2 regions of the Wenzhouxiangella sp. YN1 genome follow, and region 1 is predicted to be linked to the other one. Evidence: riboswitches for the same ligand, from Rfam matches in the RefSeq annotation. Region 1 holds a riboswitch; the other holds the start of a gene.
What was found. A riboswitch is a leader RNA that binds a small molecule or an ion and turns the genes downstream of it on or off. The one in region 1 is predicted to bind thiamine pyrophosphate.
Positions count from the first base shown of each region.

Region 2: it holds a riboswitch for thiamine pyrophosphate, as region 1 does, so the genes downstream of both, thiM (hydroxyethylthiazole kinase) here and ACEWQZ_RS08245 (TonB-dependent receptor) in region 1, are expected to answer to the same signal.

Region 1 is NZ_JBJNIO010000147.1:198,744-207,901, forward strand. It holds gene ACEWQZ_RS08230 (superoxide dismutase family protein) at 1-468, opposite strand, end outside; gene ACEWQZ_RS08235 (DNA-3-methyladenine glycosylase family protein) at 599-1,234, opposite strand; gene ACEWQZ_RS08240 (DedA family protein) at 1,553-2,911, shown strand; TPP riboswitch at 2,935-3,038, shown strand; gene ACEWQZ_RS08245 (TonB-dependent receptor) at 3,121-5,253, shown strand; gene pnuC (nicotinamide riboside transporter PnuC) at 5,326-5,961, shown strand; gene ACEWQZ_RS08255 (phosphotransferase) at 5,958-6,725, shown strand; gene ACEWQZ_RS08260 (NUDIX hydrolase) at 6,739-7,500, opposite strand; gene ACEWQZ_RS08265 (hypothetical protein) at 7,581-8,114, opposite strand; gene ACEWQZ_RS08270 (baeRF11 domain-containing protein) at 8,248-9,158, shown strand, end outside.
Region 2 is NZ_JBJNIO010000108.1:12,978-22,135, forward strand. It holds gene ACEWQZ_RS02415 (divalent metal cation transporter) at 1-53, opposite strand, end outside; gene ACEWQZ_RS02420 (mechanosensitive ion channel family protein) at 161-2,464, opposite strand; gene ACEWQZ_RS02425 (zinc-dependent metalloprotease) at 2,622-4,982, shown strand; gene ACEWQZ_RS02430 (GGDEF domain-containing protein) at 4,971-6,239, opposite strand; gene ACEWQZ_RS02435 (DUF5610 domain-containing protein) at 6,394-6,936, shown strand; TPP riboswitch at 7,013-7,111, shown strand; gene thiM (hydroxyethylthiazole kinase) at 7,101-7,901, shown strand; gene thiD (bifunctional hydroxymethylpyrimidine kinase/phosphomethylpyrimidine kinase) at 7,920-8,729, shown strand; gene ACEWQZ_RS02450 (TenA family protein) at 8,732-9,158, shown strand, end outside.

The sequences.
Region 1 (9,158 bases):
GTCGCCCACATGGTGCATCGGGTCACCGGGAGCGCCGTGCCGGACATCCTCGGGGTTGTAGTGGCCGCCCGCCGAACTGGCGTCCGGGGACGAACAGTCACCCCTGGCGTGAACATGAAATCCATGTTGTCCCGGTGACAGTCCGTTGACCATCGCGTCGACGCGAATGCCGCGCTCGGTCGTATAGAACTTGACGGCTCCGCTGGCCTGATGGCCCGAGGTGGCGGCAAGCTCAGCCATGGCATCCGGCGTACCGGACGTGTCGTCGCCGTCGTCATCGCCTGATGCGCGCGCGCCCTGGGTCGATCTGCCCTCAACGGTCGGCTCGCCGGTCTCCTGCCTGGGCGACGACTCATCGGTCATTTTGCCGGTTGCCTCGTCGCTCATCGAGTCGCCGGTGTTGCAAGCGGCCAGGGGGATGAGGAACATCAAGCCGGTGATGAGTATCCATTTTCTGGCGTTGAACATTGGGTCTCCTCACGATTCTGGAACCATGCGCCCACTATACACCTGATGAAGGTTGCTCCATGGCCAATGCCTGTATTTCGATGGGGCCGACATCAGTCGCACGACGGAGGGGCTTGCCGCTTCGGCTGGCTCAGCCCATTGGCGCATTCGAATAGTAGTGCCAGACAAGGATCGCCACCGCGCTGCGATGCGGCTTCCACGGGTGAGCGATGGCGTCTGTACGTTTGCGGTCGGGGCGCTCACGCATGCGCCTGATGCGCTGAACACCGGCCCGAATGGCGATGTCGTCGGCCGGCCAGACGTCGGGCCGACCCAGCGAGAACAGCAGAAACATCTCCGCGCTCCAGCGCCCGAAGCCCTTGAGCCGGGTAATCTGCGCGATCACTTCTTCATCGGGCAGCTCGGCAAGCGCGGCCGGCACCAGCGAACCCTCCAGCACGGCCTGCGACAGCCCCCGGGCGTAGGCGATCTTCTGCCTGGACAGGCCCAGCGCCCGCAGCCGATCGTCGCCCAGCGCCTGCAGGCGTTCCGGCTGCAGGTCGTTGTCAAGCGCGGCTTCGATCCGGCCGAAAATGGTCGCGGCGGCCTTTACCGACAGCTGCTGCCCGACGATGATGCGCAGGAAATGCCGATAGTCTGGCGCGCCCATCCGGCGCTCGGCGGGATAACCCACCTGCGCGAGCGCCGCGGCAATGTCCCGGTCGCGCCGGGCAATCCTGTCCAGCGCATTGCGCAGGTGTTGTTGCGTCAACTGGAATGTTGTCACGGGTGGACCTTTTCGAGCCCTGTCAAATGATTGCCGCGCGCCATTCTACCGCGGCGTCCGGGGCAGGCCGGTCGTGCCAGGCGCAACCCGCTTCGAGGTCGGGTTGATAAATGCCTGTGAGGCGAGCGGGCCAGAAAGCGGCCAGGGTCTGCGCCGCTGTCGCGTGTTCTGGGCATTGCCTCACGCAAGCCTTTCGGTGTGTCCGGGAGTATGTTTATACTTCAGGCGGGGGCGCGTGGAATCCGGGGTCGTGCGAGAGCTCGGTCCGGTGATTCTCAGATACCTCAACAGATGCCCTGAGGCAATGGATCTGGCGTCATGGACAAACTTCTCCAGCCGCTTTTCGAGCTCCCGCCGCTGACGGTCTACATCCTGATTGCGGTGCTGTGCTGGACCGAGGCCGCCTTCTTCCTGGGGTTCGTGACGCCCGGCGAGCTGGCTGTGGTGACCGGCGGGATTCTCGCCTCGCGTGGTCAGCTCGAAATGGATGTGTTGCTCGGTATCGTGCTGGTGGCGACGGTGATGGGTAATGCCACCGGCTTCTACGTTGGTTGTCGCTGGGGAAACGGGCTGCTCGGATGGGCGCCGCTGCAGCGCATTTGCGGTCCATCGATTCGCAAGTCACAGGAGTTCATGGCCCGCCGCGGAGCCTGGGCCATCGTGCTCGGCCGCGTATCCACTCCCACCCGCATCATCGTGCCTTTTCTGGCCGGTGCCTCGGGCATGCCCTATCGACATTTTGTACTGTTCGACATTCCCGCAAGCCTGGTCTGGGCCATGGTCTGGGCGATTCTGGGCTTCGTGCTCGGAGAGTCCTGGGGGCTGCTGAGAGAGATCGGCGGAACGGCCGCGCTGTTGGTTCTGATCCTGTTTCTGACCGCCGTGGTCATTCGCTGGGTTGCGGCTCGCATTGCGGCCCATCAGCGGCGAGTGAAAGCTGTATTCCGGCTGGCTCTGCGAGCGACCGGTACGCAGGGCATCGCGCGCGTGCTGGCTCCAGGGTTTCGCTGGTTGACCCGGCGCTTCGATCCGCGCGTGGCACAGGGTCTGAGCTTGACCATCTGCTTTGTCGCCCTGCTGGCCGGAATCGGTGTTATCGGTCTGGTATTTGACCAGACCCGGGCAGTGAAGGGGCTGGCGTTGATCGACTTTCCCGTCCTCGACTGGATGAGCAGCACGCGAACCGACCAGGCCGTGTCGATCGCCCGTAGCGGGCTGCATGCGCTTTACTGGCCCGGGGTTGTGGTCACCGCGCTGCCGCTGATGGCTTTCGTGTTGTGGCGCGTGGGCTGGCTTGCCGCAGTTCGCGTGGGCGTCGGCCTGGTAGGCGCAGCCGGCGGGGCTTATTTCCTTGATCGTTTTGTGCTTCAGGGTCATGTCCCCGGCGCGGAATTTCCCTCCGTGCCCGTTGCGACAGCGGCAGCGCTGCTCGTGCAGGCCACCGCGCTCACCGCGCGGACGCTGGATTGGGGCGGTGCGGTGGGCGCTGCCGCCGTCGGTACTTTCATGCTGTGTACGGTGGCGCTGGCCACGGTGGTGGCCGGCTGGGCTGCGCCTTCGGGCATTGTGCTGGGGCTGGCCCTGGGGCTGGCATGGGCCACCACCCTGGAGCTGCCCGGCACCGCGCTGCGGCCGCGCTCAGCACCTGCACCTGCTGAGCGCGAAGAGGCGGCCTGAAGCCTTCGCCATGCGCTATAATGGGCGCTTCCTCGGGGTGGCGTAATCGCCTGAGACACCCACGCGGGTGGACCCGTCGAACCTGATCCGGTTAATGCCGGCGTAGGGACAGGAACGTCAAGCGCCCTTCAAGGCCACTGCATGGCGCTGGCGGCAATCCCCCGTGCATTCCGGGTCTCCATTGTTGACTTGCATTCGGAGACTCACAAGTGAATATTCAAGCGTCCTTCTTCGGGCTGCTGCTGGCGCTATCGTCAGTCAGCTTCGCGCAGTCCGATGACGTCGAGGACTTTTCTGACGATGACATCGAAGATCGTATCGTGGTCACGGCCGATTTCTATCGCTCCGGTTTGTTCGACCTCGGCGGCAGCGTCAGCGTCATCGACGGTGAAACCGTCCGCGAGCGAGGAGCCTCGCACCTCGAGCACGTGCTCAACATCAGCCCCAACGTCAACTTTTCCACGGGTGCCTCGCGCGGCCGTTTTTTCCAGATTCGGGGGATCGGCTCCCGCAGCCAGTTCGTTGAACCGATGAATGCCTCGGTCGGGCTGCTGGTCGACGGCATCGACATGACCGGTCTGGGCGGTGGCGCGACGACCCTGGATGTGGCCCAGCTCGAGATTCTGCGTGGTCCGCAGGGCACCCTGTTTGGCGCCAATGCTCTGGCCGGCATGATCAATATCGTTACCGGCAGCCCCACTGAAGCATTCACCAGCCACCTGGAGGTCAGCGCCGGCAACTACGGCATGCGCGCGTTCGAGGGCATGGTTTCCGGGCCGCTCAGCGACACGCTGGGGTATCGACTGGCTTATTCCAATCAACAGAGTGACGGCTTTCAGGAAAACGCTTACCTGGGTCGCGATGATGTGCAGAACATTGATGAACAGACGCTGCGCAGCAAGCTGCGGTGGCAGCCCCATGATGATCTGCAAATCGACCTGACCGGCTTGTACCTGGATGTCGACAACGGCTACGACGCGTTCTCTCTGGACAATACGCGCATGACCTACTCCGACCGACCCGGGCACGATCGCCAGGAGACGCTGGCCGGTTCGGTTCGCATCCACTGGCATGCACATGATGCCTTCGACATCGAGGCGCTCATCAGCCGCACCGATGCCGACCTGGAATATGGCTATGACGATGACTGGACCTTCGTTGGCTTCTGCGAGGTCTTCGAGTGCCCGGGCGCGCCATTCACGGCATTCGACAACTATATTCGCCGCGATCGCAATACCACGCTGGATCTTCGGGCGGTATCCAGCAGCGGGCCGGATCAGCTCAACTGGGTGATCGGCGCTTATGTGCGCAATGCGGGCCAAAGCCTGCGGCGTGAGTACAGCTTTCTTGCCAGCGACTACCTGTTCGACTACGACACCGACAACCATGCCGTCTACGGACAGGTAGAGATACCGATGACGCGCCAGTTGCAGTTGGTGGCCGGTTTGCGCGGTGAGCGGCGCGAGGTCGAATACAGCGACAGCGACGGCGCCGCCTTTGAGCCCGGCGAGGACATGTGGGGCGGCAAGCTGGCGCTCGAATATCGCACCGACGGCGGCGGGCTGTGGTACGCGCTGGCATCTCGCGGATACAAGGCCGGCGGAATCAACAGCGATTCGCTCATTCCCGATGAGCGGCGCGCGTTCGACACCGAAACCCTGTTGAACTATGAGCTCGGCGTGAAGAAGCGGCTGCTCGACAATCGGGTCGATCTGCGAGCGGCGGTGTTCTATCAGGACCGCAGTGATGTTCAGGCCGAACAATCGCTGGTCGAGCCCATCGAGGGTGAATCCTGCCCCTGCCACTTCATCGAGTACAAGGCCAACGCCACCGCCGGGCGGAGCTACGGCCTGGAGGCCGAGCTCAACTGGCGCGTGAGCCATCGCCTGCTGGCGTTTGCCAGCCTCGGCCTGCTGGATACCCGCTTCGAAGAGTTCCTCAACTATTCGCATGTCGATGCCGACCCGGCCAGCGGAGAGCCGTACGACATGGACGGACGCGAGCTGCCGCATGCGCCGAACTACATGTTCAATCTGGGCGCCATCGTGCAGCTGTCCGATCGCTGGTACGTGCGGGTGGAGGCCGAGGGCAAGGATGCGTTCTACTTCTCGAGCCGTCACGAGACCCGATCCAACGCTTATGAGACCTTCAACGCCCGCATTGGCTATCGTCAGGGGCCCTGGGATTTTGCCCTGTGGGCGCGCAATATCGCCGATCAAGACATCAAGACCCGCGCTTTCGGCAGCTTCGGCAACGATCCGCGCGAGAACTATGTGGTCGAGCCCTACTTTCAGTTTGGCGAGCCCCGCGTGGTTGGAGCGACACTGCGTTATGTCTACTGACCGGCGCAGGCAGGTGCCGGCGGGCCCGGGCCGCAGGTGTCGGGCCCTTGATCGTGCCCCGGAGGCTGCGGCATGAAGCTGGAGCACTGGCTGGAACAGCTCGATGAGCGCTGGGCAGCGATGTCGGCCTGGGAGCTGGCCGCGGTGCTGCTGGCCATCACCTACCTGGTGTTGGCCGTAAGCCAGAACCGCCTGTGCTGGATTGCCGCTTTCATCAGCACCGCGCTTTTCACCGCGCTGTTCTGGCGGGTGCAGCTGCTCATGCAGTCGGCACTCAATGTGTATTACATGGGCATGGCGGTCTATGGCTGGTGGTACTGGCGCCACGGCAACAGCGGCGGGCAGGCGCTGTCGGTGACGCGCTGGCCGCTGTGGCGACATGCCCTGGCGCTGCTGGTGGTGGTGCTGTCTACCCTGGTGTCGGGCTACTTGCTCTCGCGCCACAGCCAGGCGGCCTGGCCGTATCTCGATTCTCTGGTCACCTGGGGTGCGGTCGTGACAACTTTCATGGTGGCGCGCAAGGTGCTGGAAAACTGGGTCTACTGGATGGTGTTCAACAGCCTGGCGATCTTTCTGTTTCTCGACCGCGGCATGGCGCTGACCGCGCTGTTGAACGTCGCTTATCTGATCATCTCGGTGGTCGGCTGGACGAGCTGGCTGCGCGACTACCGGGCGCGAGCCGGCCTTGGCGGTGAAGCCGGGCCATGACCCCGCTGGGCCAGGATGAAGGCGAAGTGGCGGCCGTTGACGCGCTGATCGATTCCTGGCCGGACTGGGGCCTGGGGCTGCGCGGACGGCCGCAGCTGGTCGAGCGCATCCGGGCGGGAAGGACCAACCGCAACTATCGTTTGAGCGCGCCGGGCCGGTCCGATGAGCTGCTGCTGCGCATCAACCACCCCGGGGGCGCGCGGCTGGGCATCGATCGCCAGCGCGAACGCGAGATTCTGGAGTTGACGTCGGCCGCCGATATCAGCCGGCCGTACTGGTTCTGGGATCCGCGCCAGCGTTTCGTGATTTTCCCCTACCTGCCGGCGCGGACATGGAGCGACAAGGACCTGAGCAATCCGGAGCAGCTGGCCCGGCTGGGGCCGCTGCTCGAACGACTGCACGCCCTGGCCCCCCCCGACTGGCCGCGGCGCAGCTATCACGCTTATCTGCGTGATTACTGGCACCAGGTCGAGCAAGCCGGACTTGCCGATGCGCGGCTTGCCCGGGCCTGGCGGGCCTTCGAGCCGCGGTTGGAGGCCTTTGATCGGGCGCCATGGACGGCGTGCCTGGTGCATCATGATCTGATTCCCGTCAACATTCTGGAAACCCCCGAGCGCCTGTACCTGATCGACTGGGAATATGCCGCCCTCGGTCATCGCGATATCGATATCTGGACCGTGAACCCGAGCGCCGTCAACGAGCCTTTCGTCGCTGAAATGATGGCGTGGATAAACGACCTGTGGGAGCGATTGATCCGGCTGTGATCAGCTGCCGGCGTCAGCCTGCGGCGCTGTCGTTCATGAAGATTTCATAGTCGTCGGGGTGGTCCATGTAGTTGTCGAGATCCACGGGGCGCAACGGATCAGCTGCCAGGGCGGCTTCGACCACGCGTCGATTGAATGCCGAGGTGGCCTCCCGCGCCAGGTATTCGTCGATGGGCATCCAGAGCGCCTTTTCCAGCTCTTCGTCGTCGATGCGGATGTCGAAATTCAGCGGAGCGAGCCGACACACGGCGTAGATGTTGGAGGCGCCGAACTGCCCCCGGTGGTGGTGACGCATGCCGACCAGGCCGCGGAACTCGGTTCTGATTCCGGTTTCTTCGTGTACTTCGCGCATCGCCGCGTCGGCAACGTGCTCGCGGCGCTCGAGCATCCCGCCGGGCAGCTTGAGGTGGTCGGGGCGTGTTGTTCGATCGCGCTTTTCGAGCACAACCAGGATATGGCCGTCGTCCGATAGCACCAGGCCACCGGCACCGATGCTGTGGGTGCACGCTTCGGGAATATAGGCGCCGTCGACCAGTCTTCGAACCAGCATCACGGTTTCGTTGCGGCAGTGGTGCAGGGCAAACCCGAGGTCCATCGCGTCGGGCAGCAACTGACCTCGGCGGGCCGGAATCTCCAGCCAGGCCAGCTTGAGGCCCTCGCGCGTCCAGGCCGACAGTGCGGTGGCCATGGCGTCTCGGAACTCACTGGTTTTCCGGGGCAGGTTTTTGCCGGACAGGAAGATCCCGCCGTACTTGTTTCTGATGGCCTGGAGCATGCCGTTTATCTATCCTGGTGACAGTCCGTCCGTTCAGCGAGCGGGCGCGGGAATACGATCCGTCCTCGCAGCCCGTGCGTTCACAGCGTCGAGACGGTATGGTCAGCAAAGCGTTCGAGGCAGTCGCCGGCCGCCTTGAATTGATCGCGGCTGGTCGCGTGGACAATGAGCACATGGCGTTGGTCGTCGAGCGCCGTGCGCACTTTCGAGATATAGGGTACGTGGTCAGGGCGCATGCTGATCACGCCACCGATGAGGGCGCCGCCGAGAGCGCAGAAGACCACCAGCAGCACGGACGAAGCGCCGACATTCTGAGCCACGAAGGGCACGCCAAGGGAGAGCATGAGCGCCAGGATCAGCAGCCCGACGAGCGCACCGGCGAGTGCCAGCCAGAGGTGGGCCCGGATGATGGTGTGCCAGATGCCGCGGGGCTCGGGTTCCAGGCGAAAGGCCTCAGCGCCGTCGGCCGGGTCGAGGCGCTCGATCTGCCCTTCGATTCCTGCGATTGAATCCACCATCTCACGGCGACAATCCGTCAGCCGCTGCGCGTCAGAGAAAATGCCCGCCAGCTTATGATCGGACGCTTCTCCGGTCAGACCCATTCTGCGTTTCATGCGTGCCTCCTGATCTGCGGCTCAGGTATGCCTCGACTCTAGCAGAATCCGGTATCGGGCGGAATCAATCCGGATCGGAACACCCGCCCGCCGGCGAGTGCGAACGTGGGTGTGCGTGAGCTTGCTATGATGAATGTCGGCCTTTCGTATCAAGGGTTTACTGATGTTCTATCTGGATGTGCCCAGTACCGGGGAAATGACCGAGCTCGATCAGATTCGGGCCGATGCCTGCGTGTCGATCTATTTACCGACGACGCCGATCTCGCGCGAAATCGAGCCGGCCCGGATCAAGCTTGGCAACCTTGCCAGAACGGCCATTGCCCAGCTCGAACAAGCCGGCCTGGACAAGCAGCGTATCTGGCCGCTGGCGGAACGACTGGAAGGCTTGCGCGACGACACCGAGTTCTGGAATTATCAGGCGCGCAGCCTGGCGATCCTGGCCACGCCTGATTTGCTGCGCAGCTATCGTTTGGCCAATCGCATCGGCGAGATCGTGGAGGTCTCCGACCGTTTCCATCTCAAGCCGCTGCTGCGTGCCATCACCTTTTCGCATTCGGCCTTTGTTCTCGCGCTCTCGGAGAAGGCCACTCGACTTGTGGAGGTTTCGGCCAGCGAACCGGCCGTTGAAGTCGACATTGCCAACCTGCCCGGTGATGCCGCCAGCCTTGGCGGTCCGGAAGCGGAAAAGGGTCATAGCGGCATTGGCCACCGTCAGGGCGATCAGGCAGGCCATGTGCCGCTGGCTCGTTACATTCGCCGTATCGACGCGGCCTTGCGGCCCGTGCTCAAGGATGCGAATGCGCCGCTCGTGCTCGCCGCCGCCGAGCCGTTGACCGCCACGTTTCGTGGAGCCACCACCTTGCCGCTGGCCCCCGAGACCATCGAGGGCAACCCGGATCACCTGAGTGCGGCTCAGCTGGCTGAGGCTGCCCGCCCGATTCTGGACGCACAGCATGCGCGCAAGATCGAGGCCTTTCACAGCCGCTTCGAGCAGCGCGCCGGTGACCGTCGCACGACCACGGACTTGTCTGACGCTGCGCGCCT
Region 2 (9,158 bases), on a different contig from region 1:
ACCCACAGCAGCGAATAGCCGTAGCCCGCGCCGCCGGTTATCAGGCTCGCCATCGACGCCGGGCCGGCAGCGATCGCCCCGGCAACCCACGATGGCCCCATCCGTTTGATGTGCCTGCCGATCGGGAATCGGCGTGCGGTTACAGTTCGTGTTGAACCGGTCACTGGCTGCTTGGTGAGCGATCATCCGGTGCGATTTCATCGCCGGCAGAATCGGCGGGGTCGCCCTTGTCAACCTGATTGTTGCTGGTTTCTTCAGCTGCTTCGGTATCTCCGCTACGCTGGAATTGCATACCGCCCTCGCCGGTCATGCTGATGCTCAGACGGGGTGTGCCCAGCTCCATGGATTGCGCCTCCATGCGGCGTTTTAGCAGTAGGTTGAAAGCCCGCGATACGTTCCACTGATACTCGGGCGCGGTATACAGACGCATGCGCAGTATCGGGCAACCATCCTCGAAGCTGTGAATGTCCTGAATCTCCAGCGGTGATCGAATCAGGTGGCCGACTCTCGCGTCACGTCGCAGGTCTTCGGCCGTGTCCTGCATCAGTTTGATGGCGTCATCGATGAGCATGTCGTGTGGAATACGAATCTTCATCAGCGCAACGCCAAATTGCCGCGACATGTTGTGTATCGAGTCGATCCGGCTGAACGTGATGATGTGCACGATGGCGTCGAGATCCCTGAGCTTCACGGTACGCAGATTGATGCCTTCGACCGTTCCCATATGGCCGTTGATTTCGACGAAATCGCCCACTGCCAGAGAGTCCTCGATCAGAATGAAGATGCCCGTGATGAGATCCTGCACCAGCGTTTGCGCCCCAAACCCGACCGCCAGCCCGATGACGCCCGCCCCGGCGAGCAGCGGCGTGACGTTGACGCCCAGGTTGGCCAGGCCAACGATACCGGCAATCACCAGGATGGTGAAAAACACCACGTTCCTGAGCATGGGCGTGATCGTCTGGACCCGCACGGTGTTCATGCGTCGTCCCCGCGGCCCAGCGCCGCCGCGCAGCGCGCGCTCTATGGCGGCGTCGGCAAAGATCCAGGCGAGCCAGGCGAGCAGAACCGTCAGGCCCAGGCCCAGCAGTGCCTGGCCGATGCGCGTGCTGATCTCACCCTGGTCGCCGATCCCCAGCAGGGAGAGCTCCCAGGTTCGCAGCGACAGTTCGATGAACACCGCCCAGGCCACGAATTGCGCCACCGCATAGCCCAGGCGCTCCAGTCGCTTGAGATACGTCGCGCGCAGCGGACGGGCGGCTGCGCGTTCGCTCTGGCGGCTCAGCGCTGCAGACACAAACAGAGTGACGATCAGTAAAACGGCGCAGATGACGGCGCGCGCCAGGGTCGCGTTTGCTTCGCCGCCGGTCAGCACCGTGGCCGTGATCGAGGCGCCGATCAGCAGCAGGGTGGGGATATGCCAGACCCGTGCGAACAGGCCAACCAGGTCGCGCAGTGTGCCGCCGTGCCGGCGCTTGCTGTAGCGGCGATTGCGGATCAGATGCATCACCGGCCGCCGGACCCGCAGCACCAGAAAGCCGCAAAGCAGCCCGGCCAGCACGCTTGCCAGAACCGCCAGCCAGTCCGCCAGCGCAGAACCCAGTAGCGCGGTCAGCCGATCACCGTTGACCGCGTCGCCGAACGCCACCAGGGCGCCGATGACAAACAGCCACTTGAACGCAATGCGGTGCAGCACGGCGATGGCTATGCGCCGATGCCCGCGCGTGAACGGGGCGACCATGATGTCAAAGACCGTGGCCAGAAGGTAGCCGCACATGCCGGTATAGGCCACCACAAGCGCAGTGACGCGGACCGCCGTGTGCCCCTCGACGCCTCGCAGCGTAAAGAGCAGGGCGGCGAAGGCAAGCACCCACGGCAACACCCTGCGTAGAAAATGGGCTGCCAGCATCCAGATGCGGGGTTTCGGCGACGGCTGCAGCGCCCAGCCCAGCCTCCTGAACAGCGCCCGCCCGCTCCATGCGAGCAGGCTCAGCAAGGCCAGCCACGCGGCTACAAGCCCGGCTGCCTCGGCAGCGTTGCGGGACAGGTCGACGCGGCTTTCCGAGTTCAACAGCCGCGCGGCGTCGGCAGCGGCCTCCCGCGTTCGCCGGGCCCAGACATCAAGCACCGAATCGCCGGCTTTCGCCCGTGCGCCGAGATCTTCGAAGGAGTCGGCGAGTGCGCCCAGCAAGCCCTCGCGCTGTTCCGCCGCGCTCGCCGGAACCTCTTCGCCGGCCTCGACCGCAGCACGAAGCGACTTCAGCTGCTCGAGCAGTTGCGCGCGGCGGGCGTCGTTTTCGAGCGTGCCGATGACCTCATCCAGCGATTGCTGCAGTTCCTGTGGGTCTGCCTCGTCTTCGGTCGCTGGCTGTGCTTCGCCGGCACCGGCCAGCGGGAGCCCCTGCGCGGGGCCTGCAACCGGAAACAGCACGGCCAGGCCGAGCAGCAGCAGGCAGTACTTTTTCAACGGCACTTCAACAAACATCTTGATCCAGCATGAATGGATAGCCACAGCATGCCAGTCTGAGGTCTCGAGGTGGCAAAGCCAACTGGCTTTGATGCCGGGTCAATAGTGGTAGGCTGATGGCCCGTTTGCAGTTCATCCATGACAGGTGAGACCCGCCATGCGCGCAGTTGTTCTGATCTTCACGGTATTGCTGTTCTCTCCGCTCTGGGCGGCCGGAGTCAAGGAGTTCACCCAGGGCATGCAGCACCATCAGGGATATTTCGATTTCTACTACCACGGCGAGGAAGACAAGGTCTACCTGCTGGTCGACAAGCTCGACAAGCCTTTCATTTTTCAGAGCAGCCTGCCAAGAGGTATCGGCTCCAACGACATCGGGCTGGATCGGGGCCAGCAGGGCGCGACCCGGCTGGTGCAGTTCGAAAAGTTTGGCAACAAGGTCCTGCTCAACCAGCTCAACACCTACTATCGCGCCGATTCCGACAACCGTGCCGAGCAGCAAAGCGTGGACGAAGCGTTTGCCCAGTCTGTGCTCGCCGGCCTGCCGGTGGTTGCCAGCAGCGACGATGCGGTACTGGTTGATTACACCGAGTTTCTGTTGTCCGACATCCACAGGGTTGCCCAGCGCCTTGATGAGGCCGGGCAGGGCAGTTTTTCACTCGATGCCAGCCGCAGCGGCGTGTTCTTGCAGCGCAGCAAGGCTTTCCCCCGCAACACCGAGCTGGAGGCGCTGGTGACCTTTGCCGGCAGTGATGTCGGAGGTTTTGTCAAACAGGTCACGCCCGAGCCGACGGCGGTCTCCGTGCACCTGCATCATTCTCTTGTCGCCCTGCCGGCGCAAGGCTACGAACCAAGGCCATTTCACCCTTATTCGGGCTATTGGAAAGTCGAGTACATGGATTATGCGGCCGCGATTGACGAGCCCATGGTCAAGCGCCTGCTGCCGCGCCATCGATTGGTCAAGAAGAACCCCGATGCCAGGGTCAGTGAAGCGGTCGAGCCGATCGTGTTCTACCTAGATCCGGGCGCGCCCGAGCCCGTGCGCACTGCCCTGCATGACGGCGCCATGTGGTGGAACAAGGCCTTCGAGGAGATCGGGTACAAGAATGCCTTTCAGGTCAAGCCGTTACCGGACGATGCCGACCCCATGGATGTTCGTTACAACGTCATCCAGTGGGTGCACCGCGCCACTCGTGGGTGGTCTTATGGCACCTCGATTACCGACCCGCGCACCGGCGAAATCATCAAGGGTCACGTCACCCTGGGCTCCCTGCGGGTGCGTCAGGATTTCCTGATCGCCAATGGCCTGACCGGGCCGTTTGATGGCACCGCGGACACCGACAGGCAGCAGGACATGGCGCTGGCAAGAATACGCCAGCTTTCCGCTCACGAGGTCGGGCACACGCTGGGGCTGATACACAACTTTGCGGCCAGCGCCAACGGGCGCGCCTCGGTGATGGATTATCCTCATCCCCTGGTCGAGATCGAAGACGGCCGGATTGTCTTGAGCAATGCCTATCGTGAAGGCCTTGGCGAATGGGATCGTTATGCCATTGCCATGGGCTATGCTGATGTTGCCGAGCCAGAAAAGGCAATGGCGGAGCGTGTGGCCAACGCCAAATCCCGGGGTCTGGAGTACATGGCCGACCGCGACGCGCGGCCGGCCGGTGGCGCCAGCGCGATTGGCCACCTCTGGGACAATGGAGAAGATCCTGTGGCCGAGCTTGAGCGCTTGTCTGAAGTGCGCGAGCTGGCGCTGCAGAACTTCGGGCTCGATCACATCGCCGACAATCAGCCCCTGTCTTCCCTGCACGAAGCGCTGGTGCCAATCTACCTGCTGCATCGTTATCAAGTGGAAGCAGTCGCCAAGCAGATTGGCGGGGTGCATTACGAATATGAGCTCAAGGGTGACCACGACCGCCCCAGGGGAGTCCGGCCGGTATCAGCCGACCGGCAGCGAGCCGCGATGGATGCCCTGCTGCAGACCATCCGGCCGGAATATCTGACCCTCCCAGAAACCGTACTGCACCTGATTACGCCCAAGGCCTATGGCGACAGTGAAGGGCGCGAAAGTTTCAAGTCGCGTACCGGTTTGACCTTCGATCCGGTGTCGGCAGCCGAGGCCGCCGCCAACAACACCCTGAAGCTGCTGCTGCATCCGCAGCGGCTCAATCGCCTTGCGCGCATGTCAGCCACCGGCGGTACCCGTGAGGTGTATGAAAAGCTGATGGCGAGCACCTTCAAGCTCGAGCCGCAGCAGCACGCCCAGCGGCAGATACATCACCGGATTCTGCACGTGGTGGTCTACCGCTGGATCGATGCAATGAACAACCCGGGGCTGGCGCCGGAAGTACGCGCACAGATGGCGGCCGACCTGTCGGATCTGGAAGCCTGGCTGGATGCGCATGACGACAGTGCGCAGCATCGCTACCTGCAGCAGCAGATAGCGCGCTATCGTGACGACGGCGAGTGGGCGCCGGCATTCGAGCCGGTGCCGCTGCCGCCGGGTTCACCGATCTGAGCGCGCAGCCGGCCGTCCGGGCGGACAATCGTGTTCCGGGGTCGTGCGCTGGTGATCAGGTGTCGGTTTGTTGATGGGCACGATGGCTGCGCTGGCGCACTGCACATCCGCCTCGGTGAGCGGCTGCGGGTCGTGGCAGACCTGGTTGCGCCCCTTTCCCTTGGCCGCATACAGCAGCTGATCCACGCGCTGGTGAGCTGACTTGAGGGGCACGCTGGAGTCGAACTCCGCAACGCCGAAACTGGCGGTGCAGCGGAGGTCGGGCGCAATGTCCTGCATCGCTGCTGCCGCCACGCTCTGGCGCAGTCTTTCGGCAATCTTGTGCGCCTTGTCGATGCCGGTGTCGGGCAAAAAAACGAGAAACTCCTCGCCGCCGTAGCGGGCGGCCTCGTCGGCTTCGCGGGTGCTGCCCGAAATCAGCGCCGCGACGCGCTCCAGCACCCGATCGCCGACGAGGTGGCCCCAGCGGTCGTTGATGCTCTTGAAGCGGTCGATGTCGATCGAGATCAGGGAGTAGCAAGCGCAGCGGCCACGTGCGAACTCCGCCTTGGCGTTGAAGCTGGCGCGGTTGTCAAGCCGGGTCAGCGGGTCGATCGAGGCCCTGTGCTCGGCCATCTGCAGGCGTCGGGAGGCGTGCACGAGCAGCAGTGCCAGCGCAAAGACGACGATGAACACATTCCAGGCGATTTGGGTCGACACCCAGAACGGCGTCCTGTCAAAACCGTAGCGTGATGCATCGGTGCCGACCGTCAGAAAGGTTCGGGGCAGCAGGCTCAGGGCAAAAATGGATACGCACAGAAACAGAAAGCGTTCGGGGCCGCTGCCGCGAGTCAACAGCGCCCGGGCGTGCCAGCATGCCAGCAGGAAGATGACGGTAAGGTAAGTCTGGATGCCGTAGATCCGGCCAATGCTGTTGAAGCTCTGTGCCGTATGAAAATACCTCAGGGCCAGAAAAGCCAGCGTCAGTCCGATTGCGACCGACCATGAAGGCGTGCCTGCGCCCACGCGGACCAGCGCTTGGTAAAAGCCCAGAGCAGCAATGGCATAGGCCACGCCGGTCAGCATGGCGTTGGTTTCCGCGTTGCCGGGAAGGAGCAGTATCTGCAGGAAGATTCCGACCGCAAAAGCAATATAGGCCGCGGCGGCGGGCAAGAAGTAGTTGGCCTTTCTGGTCGCCGCGGCGATCAGAAAGAACAGGCCGATGACCAGGGCGATGATGGGGTGGGCCAGGGCCGCAAGATGTTCGGAAGCGAGCATGCTTGTATCATAACCTGTCGGGTATCAGGCACTGCCTGCATGACCCCGGCCGCCGGTTCGGCAGCAGGCGCGACAGCCTGCCTTGCCGGCCCGGCTCAAGCTTTCACGCTTGCCGCCGCTACAGCGGGCTGGAATCCCTGCCGGAGACATCGCCATGAAAATACCAGCCTTCAGCAAAGCATCGCCCACCGGGGCGCAGCCCAAGGGGGGGCAGCCGGGTCGTGGCGGGGTCAACACCCCGTTCGGCAAGGGCGTGGCCGGCTCAGCGCAGGCAGCGCGTCTGAGCTCGGGTGACAATCCGCTCGCGCTGACCTACAGGACGGCTCTGGGAAGCCTCAACGACGTGCTCGCGCCGGAACTGGGGCCGAACGCCATTCAGCAGGCCTACGACTCCGGGCTGGACGTTTCGCCGGAGGCAACCGCCAAGCGTATCGTCTCCCAGAGCACGGGGTTTTTTCAGGCCTATCAGAAACAGCATCCGGACAAGGATGCGGCAACCGCCGCAAAGGACTTTGTCGAGCTGATCGGCCAGGGGATCGAGCGCGGATTTGCCGAGGCCCGCGAGATCCTCAGCGGCCTCGATGTGCTTCAGGGCGAGGTGGCCGCCAATATCGACAGGACTCATGATCTTGTGCAGGAAGGTCTGAAGAGCTTTCTGGACAGTGCCTTGAGCGCTTCCGCGGAGGCCTCGGCGTGACGCTGCGGCCGTGCCGGCGGTTTTTCCATCCGGAGTGACCCACCGCGAGCCGATCTGTTAAGCTGTTCGCAGTAATTGATGTGACTTGGGGTGCCGACCTGATCGTCGGCTGAGATTACACCCATTGAACCTGCTCTAGTTCGCACTAGCGAAGGGATAGTCCAGTGACATTATCGCCCTCCGATATCGATGCTCGGCTGACGGCCGTGCGTGATGCCTCGCCTCTGGTGCAGTGCATTGCCAATGCGGTCGTCTTGAATCATCTCGCCAATACCCTGCTTGCTCTGGGTTGTGCCCCGGCGATGGTGGACATTCCCGAAGAGGCCGGTGCTTTCGCCCGCACGGCTGCTGCCCTGCTGATCAATCTCGGCACGCCCTATGCCGAGCCGCGCGCCGCCGCGCTGGAGGCGGTGGCCTCGGCCACCGACGCCGGCGTTCCCTGGGTGCTGGACCCGGTGGCGGTTGGCAGTCTGCCGGTAAGAACCCGCCTGGCGCGTGAGCTGTTGCGGCATCAACCTGCCGTCATTCGCGGCAACCCCTCTGAAGTCATGGCGCTGGCCGGCAGCGGCCGCGGCGGGCGCGGAACCGACACCCTGGCCACTGCCGACGATGCCCGGCAAGCTGCGCAGGATCTGGCGCAGCGCCATCAGGCCGTGGTGGCTGTCTCCGGCGAAACCGACCTGGTAACCGACGGCGTGACCGATCTCCGCGTGCGCAACGGTCACCCGTGGCTGACCCGCATCACCGGCGGCGGCTGTGCCCTGGGCGCGACCGTTGCGGCCTTTGTCGCCCTGGATTCCAGCCAGCCGTTCAAGGCAGTCGCGGCTGCCGTCGCCGCCTATGCCATTGCCGCCGAACAAGCGGCCGCGCATGCGGCCGGCCCGGGCAGCTTCAAGCCGGCTTTTGTGGACGCCTTGCACAATCTGGATCAGGCCACGATTGCAGCGCGTCTGAATATGTCCTGACCAAGGAGGTAGTCCGACGTGAAACGAATCTTGAGCATTGCCGGCACCGACCCCACCGGTGGTGCCGGCGTTCAAGCCGACCTGAAATCCATAGCCGCGCTGGGTGGCTACGGCATGTGCGTGGTCACCGCGCTGGTGGCCCAGAACACCCACGGCGTGCGTCGCATCCATACGCCGCCCACCGACTTTCTGCGCGCGCAGCTCGAGGCGGTCAGCGACGATGTGACCATCGACGCGGTCAAGATCGGCATGCTCGGCAATGCAGCCACGATCACGGAAGTGCGGCGCTGGCTGCAGGCCGTCAGGCCGCCGGTGGTCGTCCTCGATCCGGTCATGGTGGCCACCAGTGGCGATCGCCTGCTGGAGCAGCGGGCCGAAGACGCCGTGCGCGAGCTGCTGAACCAGGCCGACATGGTGACGCCCAATCTGTCCGAGCTTGCGCTGCTGGTCGACGAACCCGTGGCCGCCGGCTGGGAAGACGCGCTGGCGCAGGGCCAGCGCTTGATGGCGCGACACCACACCGGCGTGATCGTCAAGGGCGGGCATCTGGCGGGCCAGTCCTGTCCCGATGCCCTGCTGCTGCCGGGGGCGGACCCGGTGGAGTTGGCCACGCCGCGAATCGAGACCCGCAACACCCACGGCACCGGCTGTTCACTGTCATCAGGGCTGGCGACATTGCGGGCCCGAAGCGGTGACTGGGCCGTGGCATTCGAGCAGACCAAACACTGGCTGCAGGGCGCGCTGGCGCATGCCGACGAGCTGGAAGTCGGCAGCGGCCACGGCCCGATTCATCATTTTCACTCACTTTACGCAAAGGCAGGAATATGAACATGACGCAAAGCGCTGGCGCCACAAACCCGACCGGGCTCGAGCCCGCCGGGCCCCATACCGCCAAGCTGTGGGCGGATGCCGCCGAAATGAACGCTGAAATTGCCCGGCTGGATTTCATTCAGGGCCTGGGTGAGGGCACGCTCCCAAAGACCGTGTTTGATTACTATCTGGCCCAGGATGCGGCCTACCTGCGGCAGTACTCGCGCGCGCTTGCCCGCGCCAGCCAGCTGGCCACGACCCGGCGGGCGCAAGCCTTCTGGGCACAGGCGGCAAACGATGCCATCGTTGCCGAAATGGAGCTGCACGACGGCTTTCTGGCGACGGATGCAGCCATCGAAATCGACGATACCACCCGTGCCTACACCAACCACCTTCTGGCGGTGGCAGGCACCGGCAGCTACGCTGAAGTGGCCGCCGCCGTGCTGC